Regions from separate parts of the Pseudomonas sp. NPDC079086 genome, predicted to be linked through region 2. Evidence: riboswitches for the same ligand, from Rfam matches in the RefSeq annotation. Region 2 holds a riboswitch; the other holds the start of a gene.

Region 1 (7,857 bases), on a different contig from region 2:
GCAGCACCGCCTGCATCTGCTCCAGGCGCTCGGCGAACTGCGCCCGCGCCGGGGTGCCTTCACTGTGTTTGCCGTAGGCGTAGCCGCCCCAGTTCAGGTAGACCTCGGCGAGGTCCTCGCGGGTTTGCCACAAGCGCTCGTCGATGGCGTTCTGCACGCCCGCGCCATAAGCCCCCGGCTTGGAGCCGAACACTCGCCAGCCGGCTTGCTTACGCGCCTCGACTTCGTCCAGGCCGCTGTCCTGCAGAGTCAGGGATTCACGCCAAACCCGGACCGACAGCGGGTTCATGTCCTCTGGCTCATCGAGATCGACCACCGCCTGCACGGCATCATCGAACAGGCGAATCAGGTTACTAAAGGCATCGCGGAAGAAGCCGGACACGCGCAAGGTCACGTCCACGCGCGGGCGGCCGAGTTGCGTCAATGGCAGCACTTCGAAGCGTTCAACGCGCTGGCTGCCGGCCTGCCACACCGGGCGCACGCCCATTAGGGCCAGCGCTTGAGCCATGTCATCACCGCCGGTGCGCATGGTCGCCGTGCCCCACATCGACAGGCCGAGTTGGCGCAGGTGGTCGCCGTGATCCTGCAAATGCCGTTCAAGCAGACGATCCGCCGCTTGCACGCCGATGCGCCAAGCCGTCGGCGTGGGCAGGTTGCGCACATCAACGCTGTAGAAATTGCGCCCAGTGGGCAGCACATCCAGACGCCCGCGACTCGGCGCGCCACTCGGCCCGGCCGGGACGAAGCGCCCATCCAGAGCCGACAACAGGCCGTGCATCTCAGCAGCGCCGCAGGCATCCAGCAGTGGCGCAATCTGCTCACGCAAACGCTGCAGTACCTGGCTACTGAGCGCACCCACGGCTTCGCAATCTGTGCTATCGATCAGGCGCAGCGCCAGCAATTCCAAACGCTCGCGGGTATCGCCGGCGCTGCGCCAGGCCTCATCGCTTAACCCTGCCAACAGCGCCGGACGCGGGCCTTGCCAAGGCGCGGCCATGTCGCAGTCGAGCGGGTCGAAGGCCAATTGCAGATCGCTGGCCAAGGCGCGCAGCAGGCTGGCATTGCCGCCCTGGCCGTCGCCACGGGGAATGCGCAGCAGCGCCAGCAGGGTATCGCGGCGCAGGCTGCCGGCCGGTGATTCGCCAAATACATGCAGGCCATCGCGGATTTGCGACTCCTTCAAGTCGCACAAATAAGCGTCGAGCTGCGGCAGCCAGCTGTTGGGGTCTTCGTTGAGTTGCAGGCCCAGTTCGCGATCCAGGCTGGCCTCGCGCACCTTGAGCAGAATCTCGCCACGCAGCTCGGCGGCGCGGCGCAGGTCGAGCTGGCTGGCCTCGTAATACTCGTCGGCCAGACGTTCCAGATCACGCAGCGGGCCGTAGCTTTCGGCGCGCGTCAGCGGCGGCATCAGGTGGTCGATGATCACCGCCTGGGTGCGCCGCTTGGCCTGCGCGCCCTCGCCCGGATCGTTGACGATAAACGGGTAGATATTCGGCAGCGGGCCGAGAATCGCGCTCGGCCAGCACTGCTCAGACAGGCCGACACTCTTGCCCGGCAGCCATTCCAGATTGCCGTGCTTGCCGACGTGGATCACCGCGTCGCAAGCAAAGGCCCGGCGTAGCCAGCAGTAGAACGCCAGATAACCGTGCGGCGGCACCAGATCGGGATCGTGATACACCGCCGCCACATCCAGCTGATAACCGCGCGCCGGCTGGATGCCGACAAAGGCTAGGCCGAAACGCAGGCCGGCAATCATCAGCCGCCCGCCTCGGAACATCGGATCACTCTGCGGCTCGCCCCAGCGTTCACGCACCGCCTGCTGGTTGGCCGCCGGCAGGCTGTGGAAAAACGCCAGATAGTCCTCCAGCGCCAGGCTCTGCGCGCAGGGTCGTGCGTCGAGCATCTCCAGATCATTGGTCACGCCGCCGAGCAGCTGGTGGATCAGCGCGGTGCCGCTGTCGGGCAAGCCCTCCACCGGATAGCCCTGCTGTTCGAGTGCACGGAGGATATTCAGCGCCGCCGCCGGGGTGTCCAGACCGACGCCGTTGCCGATGCGCCCATCGCGGGTCGGGTAGTTGGCCAGCACCAGGGCGATGCGTTTGTCGGCGTTGGCCTTGTCGGCCAGGGCGATCCAGTTGCGCGCCAGCTCAGCGACAAAATCCATCCCGGCTAAATGCGGCTGATAACACACCACATCGCTCTGGCTGCGCTCACTGCGCCAGGCCAGGCCCTTGAAGCTGATCGGCTGGGTAATCAGGCGGCCATCCAGCTCGGGCAACACGACATGCATAGCCAGGTCGCGCGAACCCAGGCCTTGGGCGCTGGCTTGCCATTGCTCATGGTTATCCAGCGAGCAAATGGCTTGCAGTACCGGGATATCGCGGCGGAAAGGTCGCTCGCTCGGTGCTTCCGGGTTGGACAAGGCGAAGGCGGTGGTGTTGATGATCAGCGCCGTGCCGGTGTCGTCCAGCCAGGTTTCGACCTGGGCCAGGCAGGCGGCCTCCTTGAGGCTGGCCACGGCAATCGGCAGCGGGTTGAGGCCTTGAGCCTGCAGGCGCTGACAGAACACATCGATAAAGCCGGTGTTCGCCGCCTGCACTTGGGTGCGATAAAACAGCAGCGCCACCACCGGCGCAGTCGCTTGCCAATTAGCCTGCCAGTCGGCCAAAACCGCGCTGGCCTGCTGCGGGTGATAGAGGCCCACGCGCGGCAACGGCTGCGGCTCGCCCCAGACATAGTCACGCTGCAGCCACTGGCTGGCGATGCAGTTAAACAGCTGCCGCGCATTCTGCGCGCCGCCCTGACGGAGGAACTGCCAAAGCCGCTCGGCCTCAGCCTGCGGCACAGTGCTCAAGCCCATCAGCTCGGGGTCAGGGTTGTCGCAGCCGGGCACCATGATCACCCGCGCACCGCGCTCGGCCAGCTCAACCAAACGCTCAATACCGTAGCGCCAGTAACTGACGCCGCCGTGCACGGCAATCAGGATGACCTTGGCATGCTGCAGCACCTGCTCGACGTAGAGGTCCACCGAGGCGTGATTACTCAACTGCGCCGGACTGGCTAGGCGCAGGCTCGGGTAATCCTCGGGTAACTGCCGCGCCACCTCGGCCAGTAACGACAGCTGCGAATCGCCGGTGCAGAGAATCACCAGCTCGGCCGGTGTCTGGCCGAGGTCGGCGATGCTGTCGACCGGTACTTGGCTGCCGGGCTGGGTGCGGATTAGATGCATGGGGGCTTAGTTCGCCAATGCCGCCTGCAATTCAGCGCTGATGACAGCCTGATCAAGCTGCTGACCGATCACGATCAAGCGGCTGACCCGCACTTCGTCAGCCTGCCAGGCGCGGTCGAAGTGTTTGTCGAAGCGCTGGCCAACGCCTTGCAGCAGCAGACGCATCGGCTTGCCGGGAATCGCCGCGAAACCCTTGATGCGCAGAATGCCGTGTTTGCTGACCACGTCCTTCAGTGCGCCCAGCAAACGCGCTTCCTCGGCCTCCGGTAGTTCCACGTGGAACGAGTCGAATTCGTCGTGATCGTGCTCTTCATGCCCTTCCAGGTCATGGTGGGTTTTGCGCGCATCGATGTGCAGCTCGGTTTCGCAGTTGAGGCCCAGCAGTACGTCCAGCGGCAGTTCGCCGCCGTGGGCTTCGATAATTTTCACCGCTGGCGGCAGCTCTTCCGCCACTTCGGCGCGCACCGCCGCCAGGGTGGCGGCGTCGAGCAGGTCGGCTTTATTGAGGATCACCAGATCAGCGCTGGCCAGCTGATCCGCGAACAGCTCGTGCAGCGGCGATTCATGGTCGAGATTCGGATCAAGCTTGCGCTGCTGATCGACCTGGTCAGGGAAGGCAGCGAAAGTACCAGCGGCCACAGCTGGGCTATCGACCACAGTGATCACTGCATCCACCGTGCAGGCGTTGCGAATTTCCGGCCAGTTAAAGGCCTGCACCAGCGGCTTGGGCAGGGCCAGACCGGAGGTTTCGATAAGGATATGGTCGAGTTCGCCACGGCGCGCCACTAACTCGCGCATCACCGGGAAGAACTCTTCTTGCACGGTGCAACACAGGCAACCGTTGGCCAGCTCAAAGACGCGGCCGTTGGCTTCTTCTTCGCTACAACCGATGGAGCACTGTTTGAGGATTTCTCCGTCGATGCCCAGCTCGCCGAATTCATTGACGATCACCGCAATGCGCCGCCCGTCAGCGTGGCCAAGCATATGCCGGAGCAAGGTGGTTTTACCGGCGCCGAGAAAGCCGGTAACGATGGTGACGGGAAGTTTGCCGAGGGTTTTCATGGCGAGTCCTGCATAGCGTCGAAAGAAAGACGAGCAGGAGGCGGCACAGACATGACAGCCACGGGGCGTCAGCCAACACCACCGGATCACCCCGCCCGGTTGTCGAAAACGTGACGAGGCAGGTCTCCTGGCTCACGACCGGGCTGGCGTAGATACGCCGGCTACCCCCTTCGCCTTCCCGCGTTTACGCAGTGGCTGTTGTGCTGCAGCGCTTGGGCGGCAGAACAACGCAAGGGGACGAGTCGTTTACAGTTGCGGGGGCAGCCAAGGCATTCACCTTGTTCCCTCTTAGCTTCAGCGGCAGAGCCGCGAAGAACCTCGAACGCGCCAAGGCTACGCAGGCCACGGCGGCCGGTCAATCGCAGTTGACCACTGCCGGCCGCCATGGTGAGCTACGCCGCCGCACACATCGAGCACCGCAGATGATCCCCAGTAACGCCCCTAGCCGCCCCGCTGCCGCCATTCAGGTAGTCGCTGGGCTGGGCTGTCGCAGCGGCTGCAGTGTGGAAGATTTGCTCAGCCTGCTGCTGCACAGTTTGCAGGCGCATGGTCTTAATGTGGATAACTTGGCGGGGCTGGCGAGCATCACGCACAAGCGTGACGAACCGGGCCTGCAGGCGCTGGCCGAACATCTCGGCCTGCAGCTGATCTGTTTCAGCCCTGAAGAGCTGCTGCCCTATCAAAACCTCGTTCAAGCTTGCGCACTTACTCTGGCCGTCACCGGCAGCCCGGCCGTCGCCGAACCCTGCGCCCAGGCGCTGGCCGAACGCCTGGGCGGCCAACCTGTCCGCCTGCTCGGCGGCAAAACCCGTAATGCCAGTGCCACCTGCGCGCTGGCGTCGATTGCACCCAAGGATTTGTCATGACCGTCTACTTTATCGGTGCCGGCCCCGGCGACCCCGAGCTGATCACCGTAAAGGGCCAGCGCCTGCTGCGCAGCTGCCCGGTGATTCTCTACGCCGGCTCGCTGGTACCGGCAGCGGTGTTGGAAGGCCATAGCGCTGAGCAGGTGGTGAACACCGCTGAACTGCACCTGGATGAAATTATCGAGCTGATTGCCCAGGCGCACGGCAAAGGCCAGGACGTGGCCCGCGTGCATTCCGGCGACCCGTCGCTGTATGGCGCGATTGGCGAACAGATCCGCCACCTGCGTCGGCTGGAAATTCCTTTCCAGATCATTCCCGGCGTCACTGCGACCGCTGCTTGCGCCGCCCTGCTGGAAAGCGAACTGACCCTGCCCGAGGTGGCACAGACGCTGATTCTCACTCGCTATGCGAGCAAGTCGGAGATGCCGGCGGGTGAGCAGCTGAGTGATCTGGCGCGCCACGGCGCGACCATGGCCATTCACCTCGGCGTGGTACATCTGAGCAAGATAGTCACTGAGTTGCTGCCGCACTACGGCGCGGACTGTCCGATTGCTGTGGTGCACCGGGCCAGCTGGCCGGATCAGGATTGGGTCAGTGGCACCCTCGCCACCATCGAGGAGCAGGTGCGCGCCAAGGGCTTTCGCCGTACTGCACTGATCCTCGTCGGCCGCGTGCTGCACGCCGAACAGTTCGCCGACTCGGCGCTGTATAACGCCGAGCATCGCCATCTGTTCAGGTCGTCAGACGCTTGAGCGTAACCAACCGATCGACTTCAGCGACGTAGCGCCCTCCGTGCGAGTAACAGCAGGTCATCCAGCGCCGGCACGCAGGCCAGCAACACCAGCAGCAAGGCCAGCGGCACGGTGGCGATGTACCCCAGGTAGCTGAAACCCAGTGCGCCGATCACCCCACCGAGGAAGAAGTACAGCGCTAACAAGCTGAGCACCCGCAACCGCTGACGGTCGGCCATCACCCGGGCTATTTCAGGCCCGCGCGTGCGATTCCAATAGAACAGCTTGCCCAGCTCGATGCCGATGTCAGTGATGATCCCGGTGATATGCGTGGTGCGGATTTCGGCGTTGGAAAGCTTGGTGATCAGCGCGTTCTGCAGGCCCATGATGAAACACAGCAGCATCACCGTCAGCGGCACAAACAGGCCGGTAATCTGCGCCATTGCCGTGCCCAAAAAGCCAAAACACAGCAGCAACACGGCCTCAAGCAGCAGCGGCAAGGCGTATTCGCTGTGCAGATGCCGCCGCCGTGAGTAATTGATCATCACCGTCGAACACGCCGCGCCAAGAAGAAACGACAGCACCGCGCCGAGGCCACCCCAGACCAGCTCATACGCGCCCAGAGCGATGTTATCGGCCATTGCCGAGACAATGCCGGTCATGTGCGAGGTGTATTGCTGCACGGCAAGAAATCCGCCGGCATTGATCGCCCCGGCAACAAAAGCCAGGGTAAACCCAAGATGCCGGTTGGCAGCCGCACTGCGAGTGCGGCCGGTCAGACTTCTCGCATAACGAATGGGCATTGGGTGACCCTGGTTTACAGCCTGTTAGAGATGAATCTCTGTGCCTTTGATGCCGAGTAAGCGCAACTCTTCGATCAGGTCATTGAGGTCGGCGAAGGACTCCACCTGCTCTTGGTCATCAACCAGAAAGAAGCTGGTGCCCGCGCCCTTCTTCAATAGCACGATCCATTCCCGGGTATTGGCCGGGTTGGCGATGATGTGCGTATCAAAGACCACACCCTGCGCCTGCTTACTTTTTATATCTTCACGTGTGGGATGAAAATAAAGTTTCATCCAATTTAAAGCTTCGTTATCAAGCTTCAAAAATTCTATAAAATACTTATAAACCAATTAGATAGAAATCAATCTGCTGAAGGCCTAGGACGGGGTTGTACCGAGATGGAAATCAGTATGGGACGTTAAAGTATCATCCAATTTGCGGCAAGGCCGTTCGCCATGGCCTAAAATATGGAAATAAAGTTTCATCCTTTTGCCGGAAACACAGTGGTGACGGGGCTTGTAGAGGGAAGCCATTTTTGGCCTCCCTCTACACTTGCCAGCTCTAGTTTCTCAGGGCAACGAAACGGACTAGCTAGCGCAATCTAGCTCCACTATTCGGCCTGCCTCATCCAGATATGCTGGTGGAATCGCAGACTAGGGATAGCAGGATGAGGGGGTAGCCCATCTCTGCGGGTAAGGGTGAGCGTTGCGAAGGAGAGCAGCTCCGCGGCGACGTTCACTCCCTCTGGGCACCAATCGATCTTCTGGAGGAAGCTCAATCACTCCGTTGTTGCTTGCTTCCCTGGATTGAACGCTGGCCAGCGGTCTCCTAGACCACGGACAAGATATCTATTTGTTCGATCCGCTTGGGCCTGAGAAGACTCGTAGTAGTCAGCTTGCTTGTAGGCTATCAGCTCGCTCGCGTATAGCCGGTTAAGCACGGCCGGGATTTGATGCTTCGGCACCCCTGCTTTGGAGGCAATCGTTGTGTAGTTTATCGTCGTGATATTGAAATTCCTGCGGTCTCTGAAGCCCACAATGACGAGATAGACCTTCAGCGAATAAAGCGACAACGCACTGAACTCGAACTCCCTCAGTTTGAGTAGCTTATCTTGCGCACCATCGTAAAAAACCTGCTTAGGCAGCTTGCCGTAGTAAGCGTCCTCCCAACCAGAGAGCTTGAGCTC
Region 2 (7,857 bases):
GTTCGATAAGCGCATGGATAGCCTGGTGGCGGATGGCAGCCTGCGCCCGATTTTTCAGCGCTGGCAGCAACCTTACCCGTTTGACTAACCTGTGCGAGACGTTCCATGTACGCCTTGAAAGTACTGTTGTTAAGCCTGCCGCTGTTACTTGGTAATGGGGTGATGGCGGCCACCCAGGTGCGGGTTGTCGGCCTGTTCCCTGGTGCGGCGGTGTTGAATGTCGATGGTCAACGTAAACTGGTCAAAGTCGGCCAAATCGGCCCAGGCGGGGTTGTGGTGGTCAGTGCCGACAGCCGTGGAGCGGTGTTGCGTGTCGATGGCGTTGAGCGCAGTTACAGCCTGAGTCGTGAGTACAGTGAAGGTTTTGCCGAAGCGCAGAAGAAGCGGCTCAGTGTGGCCAAAGGTATTGGCGGCCATTACTGGGTTACAGGCTCAGTAAATAGTCATTCGGTACAGTTTCTGGTGGATACAGGGGCTAGCTCTATTGCTTTGAATGATGGTCATGCGCGGCGTTTAGGCATTGATTATCGGGCCGTAGGTTCGCCGTTGCAGGTCAGCACCGCTAGCGGTACGACACGCGGTTGGCGCGTGACGTTGGACCGAGTGAAGATCGGTGAACTAGAGGTTCTGGGTGTCGAGGCCGTAGTGCTGGAAGGCGGTTCGCCTACCGAGGCCTTGCTCGGCATGAGCTTTCTTAGCCGAGTAGGCTGGAAGGTCGAGCAGGATGTGCTGGTGTTGGAGTCCAAATACTAGCGGCTTGGTAACCTCGCGTTGCCTCGATCCTTATCATCAGTAATTCAGGCTAAGCGGCTGTCGGGGCCTGCTGTTACAATGCCTACCTGATTTCCCTGCCCATTTCTTTAGGAGCATCCGGTGTCCGTCGTGTTTGTCGCCGCCTCCCAACTGCCTACGCCCTTTGGTGTATTCACCATGCATGGCTTCCTTGAGCAAGCCACTGGCAAGGAACATGTTGCCCTGACTTTTGGCGATGTGGCCGATGGCGCGCCCGTGCTGGGCCGTTTGCACTCTGAATGCCTGACCGGCGATGCGTTGTTCAGCCTGCGTTGCGACTGCGGTTTCCAGCTTGAAGCGGCGCTGCGCGCGATTGCCAATGAGGGCCGTGGCGTGTTGCTTTACCTGCGCCAGGAAGGTCGTGGCATCGGCTTGCTGAACAAGATCCGCGCCTATGAGTTGCAGGATGGCGGCGCCGATACCGTTGAGGCCAACGAACGCCTGGGCTTTGGCGCCGATCAGCGTGACTACGCGATCTGCTTGCCGATGCTTGACCACCTGGGTGTCAGCCAACTTAAGCTGATGACCAATAACCCGCGCAAGGTCAAGGCGCTGGGCGATATGGGCATCAAGGTGGCGACCCGTGTGCCGCTGCAGATCGATCACAACCCGCATAACAAAAAATACCTCGCGACCAAGGCCGGCAAGCTCGGGCATATGCTCGGCAGTCTGCACCAGGGCGAGGTTGAGGAAAGCCTGTGACGCGCGGTCAAGTGCGTCGTCGACTGGCGCTGGAGTGGTGGCGTCAGCTGGCTGTGACCCTGGCCCCTTTGTTTGTGCTCAACCTGCTGTTTGGTGCCGAGCAGAAAACCGGCCTGCTGACCATGCCACTGTTTATCGCCGGGCTGGCCTCGATGTTTGTCAGCCTGCCGCTGTTCAGCGCCTACAAACGTGCACTGGTGGCTACCGAAAAAGCCCTTGATACCGCAGATGAGCACGATGCCTGGCTGGAGTTGGCGCGTGTGCGTCGCCTGGCCTTTCTCGGTGCAGCGTTGCCGGCCTGGATTGCCGCCGTCGCGGTATTCGCCGGCCTGGAGGCGATTCCGCTGATTCTCCTGGCGATTTCCAGCATCGTTCTGTTGTACCTCTACCGCATTCCTCGCCAACTCGGCTGATGCGCGCCATCACCCTCTGCCTGCTGTTGTTGCTGGCATTGCCTGCCGCTGCGGTCGAGCGGGTGGTGACTCTGGCACCTTCCCTGACTGAAATCATGCTGGAATTGGACGCCGGCAATCTGCTGGTCGGCTTGCTCGATGGCGGTGAGCGTCCGGCAGCTGTGGCCCAACTACCCTCTGTTGGCCGGTATGGCCAGCTTGAGCTGGAAAGCTTGCTCGAACTGCAGCCCGATCTGGTGCTGCTCTGGCCTGACAGCATCAGCCGTGCGCAACGTCAGCAGCTGCAACGTATGGGTATTCCCCTGCTGGTTGTTGAGCCACGCAAGCTGGCTGACCTGGCTGAGAACTTCATCGAAATCGGCACGCGTGTCGGCCGTGCCGATCAGGGCCAGCAACTGCGTCAGCAATTCAATAGCGGGCTGGCCGCGCTGCGTCAGCGCTATCAGCGTGAACAGCCATTGCGCCTGTTCTATCAGGTCTGGGATACGCCGCTGTACACCATCGGCGGCCAGCAGATTATCAGCGACGCCCTGAGTATCTGCGGTGCCGAGAATATCTTTGCCGAGCTCACCTTGCCTGCGCCGCAGGTCAGCGTCGAGGCGGTGTTGCAAGCGAACCCCGAGGTGATCCTGGCTGGCACGCAGGAGCAGTTGGATGCCTGGCGCATCTGGCCTGGCGTGGTCGCAGTCGAGCGTAAGCAACTGTGGCGGGTACCGGATGCAGGCCTGGAGCGGCCGAGCTTTCAGATGCTGGCGGCGGTGGAGCGGTTATGTGAGGTGTTGAGCCGCGCTCACTAAGAAAACCCCCGCGCTATGGCGGGGTTCTGTCTTGGGGTCAGTCTATTGAGCGTTTGGTTGATGGCTCAAAGCTGAGGTGTCCAGGTCACAGCAAACAACGCGGTGCGGCCTTCATTGTTGTAGCCGAAGCGTCCGTTAGTTGTGCTGTAAGTCGCCTCGGCATAATCCTTATCGAACAGGTTGTTCAGTTTCAGGTCGAAGGCCACTTCCTCGGTAGCCTGCCATTTTCCGCGCAGGCTAAGCAGGCCGTAACCGCTCAGCTCACGGGTGTTGTCGGCATCGTCATAGCGGCCACTGACCGCGCGCCAACTGGCTCCTACTGCAAACTCACCGAAGGGGCGATCCAAGTCCAGGCTCAGCGTGCGCTTGGCGCGGCGTGCGAGGGTGTGGCCAGTGTCGCGATCCCGTGGATCGATCAGTGCGAGTGCGAGGTTGCCCTGCCAGCCATACAGCTCCTGTTTTATGGCTGCCTCGAAGCCATTGATGCGAGCGGTCTGCACGTTCTGCGGAATAAAGTTCTGGTCGAGAACAATCGCGTCCTGCAGGTCGATACGATACAGCGATAGTTCCAGCGCGCCGCTTTCGCTGTAGCGGCTGCGCCACTGGGCTTCGTAGCTTTTCGACGTTTCTGGCTTTAGGTCGGGGTTAGCGCTTGCTGAGCAAAAGCCGCCGAAACAGAAGTCGGGGTAGTACAGGTCGTTGAAGGTCGGTGCGCGAAAGCCTTCGCTGTAGGACAGAATCAAATCGTTGTCGTTGTTGAATGGCACAGTCAACGCGGCGTTCCAGCTGTTCTCGCTGCCGAACTGCTGGTTTTTGTCATGGCGCAGACCCAGTTCGGTCGAGAAGTATTCGGCGTTGTAGCGGTGCTGAATAAATGCCGCCTGATTCCAGCGCGAGTCCTCGACAAAGTCCGTGTTACTACGCAGACGATCTTCATACCAGTCGGCGCCCAGCAGCACTTGGTGTCGCTCGTTGAGAGTCAGGGTGTTTACCCAATTGGCCGAGTCGCGATAGGTGTTGAAGCTGTAGAACGAGTCAGCGCTGGCCTGAGGCTGGTCGTTACCGGTGTCGCGCTTATCTTCGCTGTGGCCAATTTCCAGGCGGCTATTCCAGACTTCGCTGAAGTTGGCATCGATGTAGCTGGACAGGCTGCTGAGCTGGAAGTCTGTGCTGGGCAGTGAGGTGCTGAAGATGTCTTCGAACTCGGCCTGGCCGCGTTGGTCGATGGCGCTGAAGCCGATTTTCAGATCGTCATTGAATCGGTGCGAGAGGTTCAGGCTCAGCGATTTATTGCGGTAGGCATCGTTATCGCCGTTGGCGCCGAAGTTATCGCGTGTGGCATCAATCCCTTGGGTTTCATCGAGAGCCGCTCCCAGGCTGAAGCGGGTTTGCGCGTCACCGCCGGACACGCCAAGGCTACGCTCGAAGGTCTGATTGCTGCCGGCGCCAAAGCGCACATAGGGCTTGAGTCCATCACCGCTGCCTTGACGGGTGAAAATCTGCACGACGCCACCGATGGCATCCGAGCCATACAGCGCCGAGCGTGCGCCGCGTACGACTTCAACGCGTTCGATCTGCTCCGGGCTGAGAAATTCCAGGCTGCTGGTGCCGCTGGACGCGGCAGAGATGCGTTGGCCGTCTACCAAAACCAGGGTTTGCGCAGTTGAGGTGCCACGCACGAATAGGCCGGTCTGGCTGCCCGCGCCGCCGGTACGGCTGACGCTGACGCCGGGCACCCGCTCAAGCAGCTCTGCCACGCTGCGCACTTGCAGGCGTTCGATGTCCTTGCGGGTAAATACCGTGGTTGCGGCGGTCGCCTGCTTGATCGGTTCGGCATGTCGCCCGGAGGTCACAACCAGTGGCTGCACTTCGAGTGGGTCAGCATGGGCAGTCAGCGGCAGCAGCGCCACAGCCAGGGCAAGGCGGGACAATTTCACGTAGAGAATCCTCAAAAGGTCGAACGGCTTTTGAGAAGGGCAGGTGCAAGAACGGGCGCGCGGACGCAGCCTGAGCTTGACGGTGATGCCCTCCGCAACACCAGTCACATCCAGCAAGGCCGGTCTCCGGACTCTCGACTAGCGCGGCCTCGCCTTCCCGGAATGACCCAGTGGCGCGTGAGGCGGCGTACAGATCCTGATCTGTGGTCGATTACCGTTGCGGGGGCAGTACCGGGTTGGCTCTTCATGAGCGCACCGGCTTCCCGTTTAACGCCGCTTCTTTCGGAAGTGGCGAACCTTGGCAGAAGTAAAACGCCGCGCACCTTAATGCGCGGTTGGATGAATTACAAGCAAGTCTGACTCAGCTCTGGATGAGCGGTATTCATGCTGGAAGGCTGGCGAGGCGCGCGCGGATGGCTGCTTCTATAGCGGGTGCATCCAGACCGCATTCGGCAAGCATCTGCGCTGGTTTGGCGTGCTCGACGTAGTAGTCCGGCAGGCCCAGATTCAGCATTGGCTTGAGGATACCCGCGTGGGCGAGGAATTCGTTGACCGCACTGCCGGCACCGCCCATCACACAGTTCTCTTCAATCGTCACCAGCAACTCGTGACTGGCTGCCAGTTGGCGCACCAAGGTCTCGTCCAAGGGTTTGACAAAGCGCATATCCACGACCGTTGCATCCAGGCTTTCACCGACCTTAAGTGCTTCGCTCAGTTGTACGCCGAATACCAGCAAGGCGACTTTGCTGCCTTGGCGGCGGACGATGCCTTTGCCGATTTCCAGTGGCTTCAAGCTTGCTTCGATAGCCGCATTAGGGCCACTGCCGCGCGGGTAGCGCACCGCCGCCGGACCGTCGAACAAGTGGCCGGTGGTAAGCATGCGGCGCAGCTCGTTTTCATCGCTCGGCGTCATCACCAGCATGCCGGGGATGCAGCGCAGGTAGGAAATATCGAAGCTACCGGCGTGGGTCGGGCCGTCTTCGCCGACCAGGCCCGCGCGGTCGATGGCGAACAGCACATCAAGGTGCTGCACCGCCACATCGTGGATCAGCTGGTCATAGGCGCGCTGCAGGAAGGTCGAGTAGATCGCCACTACGGGCTTGGCGCCATCGCAGGCCATGCCGGCGGCCAGGGTTACGGCGTGTTGTTCGGCGATGGCCACGTCGAAATAGCGCTCGGGATAACGCTCACTGAACGCCACCAGATCCGAGCCTTCCTTCATTGCCGGAGTAATGCCGACCAGGCGCGGGTCTGCCGCGGCCATATCGCACAGCCATTGGCCAAATACGCTGGAGTATTTCGGCCCAGAGGCTTGCTTGGGTTGCGCTGCTGGCGCGTTGATCGGCTCCAGCTTGGTGATCGCGTGATAGCCAATCGGGTCAGCTTCGGCTGGGGCAAAGCCCTTGCCCTTCTTGGTTACCACATGCAGAAACTGCGGGCCGTCGAGGTCGCGCATATTACGCAGGGTGGCGAGCAAAGTCGGCAGGTCGTGACCGTCGATCGGGCCGATATAGTTCCAGCCCAGCTCTTCGAACAGGGTACCGGGCACCAACATGCCTTTGGCATGTTCTTCGGTCTTGCGCGCGATCTCCCAGGCGCCTGGCAGGCGCGAGAGGATCTTCTTGCTGCCCTCGCGCATGCTGGCGTAAGTGCGGCTAGAGAGGATTTTGGCCAGGTAGTTGGACAGGCCGCCAACGTTCTTGGAGATCGACATGTCGTTGTCGTTGAGGATCACCAGCATGTTGGCGCTGACGTCGCTGGCGTGGTTCAGCGCCTCGAAGGCCATGCCGGCGGTCAGGGCGCCGTCGCCGATGACTGCCACGGCCTTGCGTTTGCTGCCCTGAATGCGCGCGGCAATGGCCATGCCCAGGGCCGCGCTAATGCTGGTGCTGGAGTGGCCAACGCCGAAGGTGTCGTATTCGCTTTCTGAGCGGCGCGGGAAGGCGGCGATGCCATCCTTCTGCCGCAGGCTGCCCATCTGCTCGCGGCGGCCAGTGAGGATCTTGTGCGGATAGGCCTGATGGCCGACGTCCCATACCAGGCGGTCGTCCGGGGTGTCGAAGACGTAATGCAGGGCTACGGTCAGTTCGATCACGCCCAGACCTGCGCCGAAATGCCCGCCCGTCTGCCCGACCGTATACAGCAGGTATTCGCGTAGCTCGTCGGCCAGGGTTTCCAGCTCGGCTTCGCCCAGGCGGCGCAGCTCGTCCGGCGTATTGGCGCGGTCTAGAATGGGCGTCAGCGGGCGCTCACGGGGAATCTCGTGGAAGGTCGTCGGCATCAGGCAGATCGTTATAGGTGTAAAAGATGCGGCAGTTTACCCGATGCGCCGGAAACTGCCCAAACATGCTTCGGCCAGGCCGCAACCAATGAATTCGTAGGACGGATGGGGCTGCATAGGTGCTAACCCATCGGGCACGGTGAAGGGCTGTCACCCAGCCTACGGATTGCTGCCCTCTACCAGGTATCCACTGTGCGCTTCTTGCCTTCGCGAGGCGCGGAGCGGGGTGCGGCATTTAGCCCGCGTAGCAGCCAGGCGCGGGTTTCCACCGGGTCGATGACCGCATCGATCTCCAGAAAGCTGGCCATATTGATGCCCTTGCCGTTCTGGTAAGCCTTGGCCACCAGCTTGTCGAACAGCTGCTGGCGCGCGTCGGGCTCTTCGATAGCCGCCAGCTCCTTGGCAAAACCCAGACGCACGGCACCTTCTAGGCCCATCGCACCAAACTCGGCACTGGGCCAGGCGATAGTAAACAGCGGCGAATGGAAGCTGCCGGCGGCCATGGCTTGCGCGCCGAGGCCATAACCCTTGCGCAGCACCACGGTGAAAAACGGCACCGTCAGGCTGGCGGCGGCAACGAACATGCGCGACACGTGGCGCACCGTGGCCTGTTTTTCTGCCTCGGGGCCTACCATAAAACCGGGCGTGTCGCACAGCGACAGCAGCGGGATATCGAAGGCATCGCACAGCTGCATAAAGCGCGCGGCTTTGTCGCCGGCCACTGCGTCGATGGCACCACCCAAGTGCGCGGGATTGTTGGCCAGCAAGCCGAAGGGTTTACCTTCAATGCGGATAAATGCGGTGATCAGCCCCGGGGCAAGCTGGCGGCGCAGTTCCAGTACCGAGTCGCGGTCGGCCAGGGTGGCGATGACCTGGCGGATGTCATACACGCGCAGGCGGTTCTCAGGGATGACATGCCGCAGCTCGCGCTGATC

What was found. A riboswitch is a leader RNA that binds a small molecule or an ion and turns the genes downstream of it on or off. The one in region 2 is predicted to bind cobalamin.
Region 1: linked by a shared signal. The riboswitch ahead of cobW (cobalamin biosynthesis protein CobW) and the one ahead of ACIGEK_RS18275 (TonB-dependent receptor domain-containing protein) in region 2 are both predicted to bind cobalamin.

What each region holds. Positions count from the first base shown of each region.
Region 1 is NZ_JBITTY010000001.1:738,303-746,159, reverse strand. It holds gene cobN (cobaltochelatase subunit CobN) at 1-3,229, opposite strand, end outside; gene cobW (cobalamin biosynthesis protein CobW) at 3,236-4,291, opposite strand; cobalamin riboswitch at 4,391-4,627, opposite strand; gene ACIGEK_RS03590 (cobalamin biosynthesis protein) at 4,714-5,157, shown strand; gene cobM (precorrin-4 C(11)-methyltransferase) at 5,154-5,909, shown strand; gene ACIGEK_RS03580 (YoaK family protein) at 5,930-6,691, opposite strand; gene ACIGEK_RS03575 (hypothetical protein) at 6,716-6,964, opposite strand; gene ACIGEK_RS03570 (hypothetical protein) at 7,450-7,857, opposite strand, start outside.
Region 2 is NZ_JBITTY010000004.1:40,464-48,320, forward strand. It holds gene ACIGEK_RS18250 (substrate-binding periplasmic protein) at 1-88, shown strand, start outside; gene ACIGEK_RS18255 (TIGR02281 family clan AA aspartic protease) at 106-753, shown strand; gene ribA (GTP cyclohydrolase II) at 874-1,494, shown strand; gene ACIGEK_RS18265 (MFS transporter) at 1,491-1,907, shown strand; gene ACIGEK_RS18270 (cobalamin-binding protein) at 1,907-2,704, shown strand; gene ACIGEK_RS18275 (TonB-dependent receptor domain-containing protein) at 2,770-4,641, opposite strand; cobalamin riboswitch at 4,741-4,957, opposite strand; gene dxs (1-deoxy-D-xylulose-5-phosphate synthase) at 5,024-6,922, opposite strand; partial or broken gene ACIGEK_RS18285 (carboxyl transferase domain-containing protein) at 7,099-7,857, opposite strand, start outside.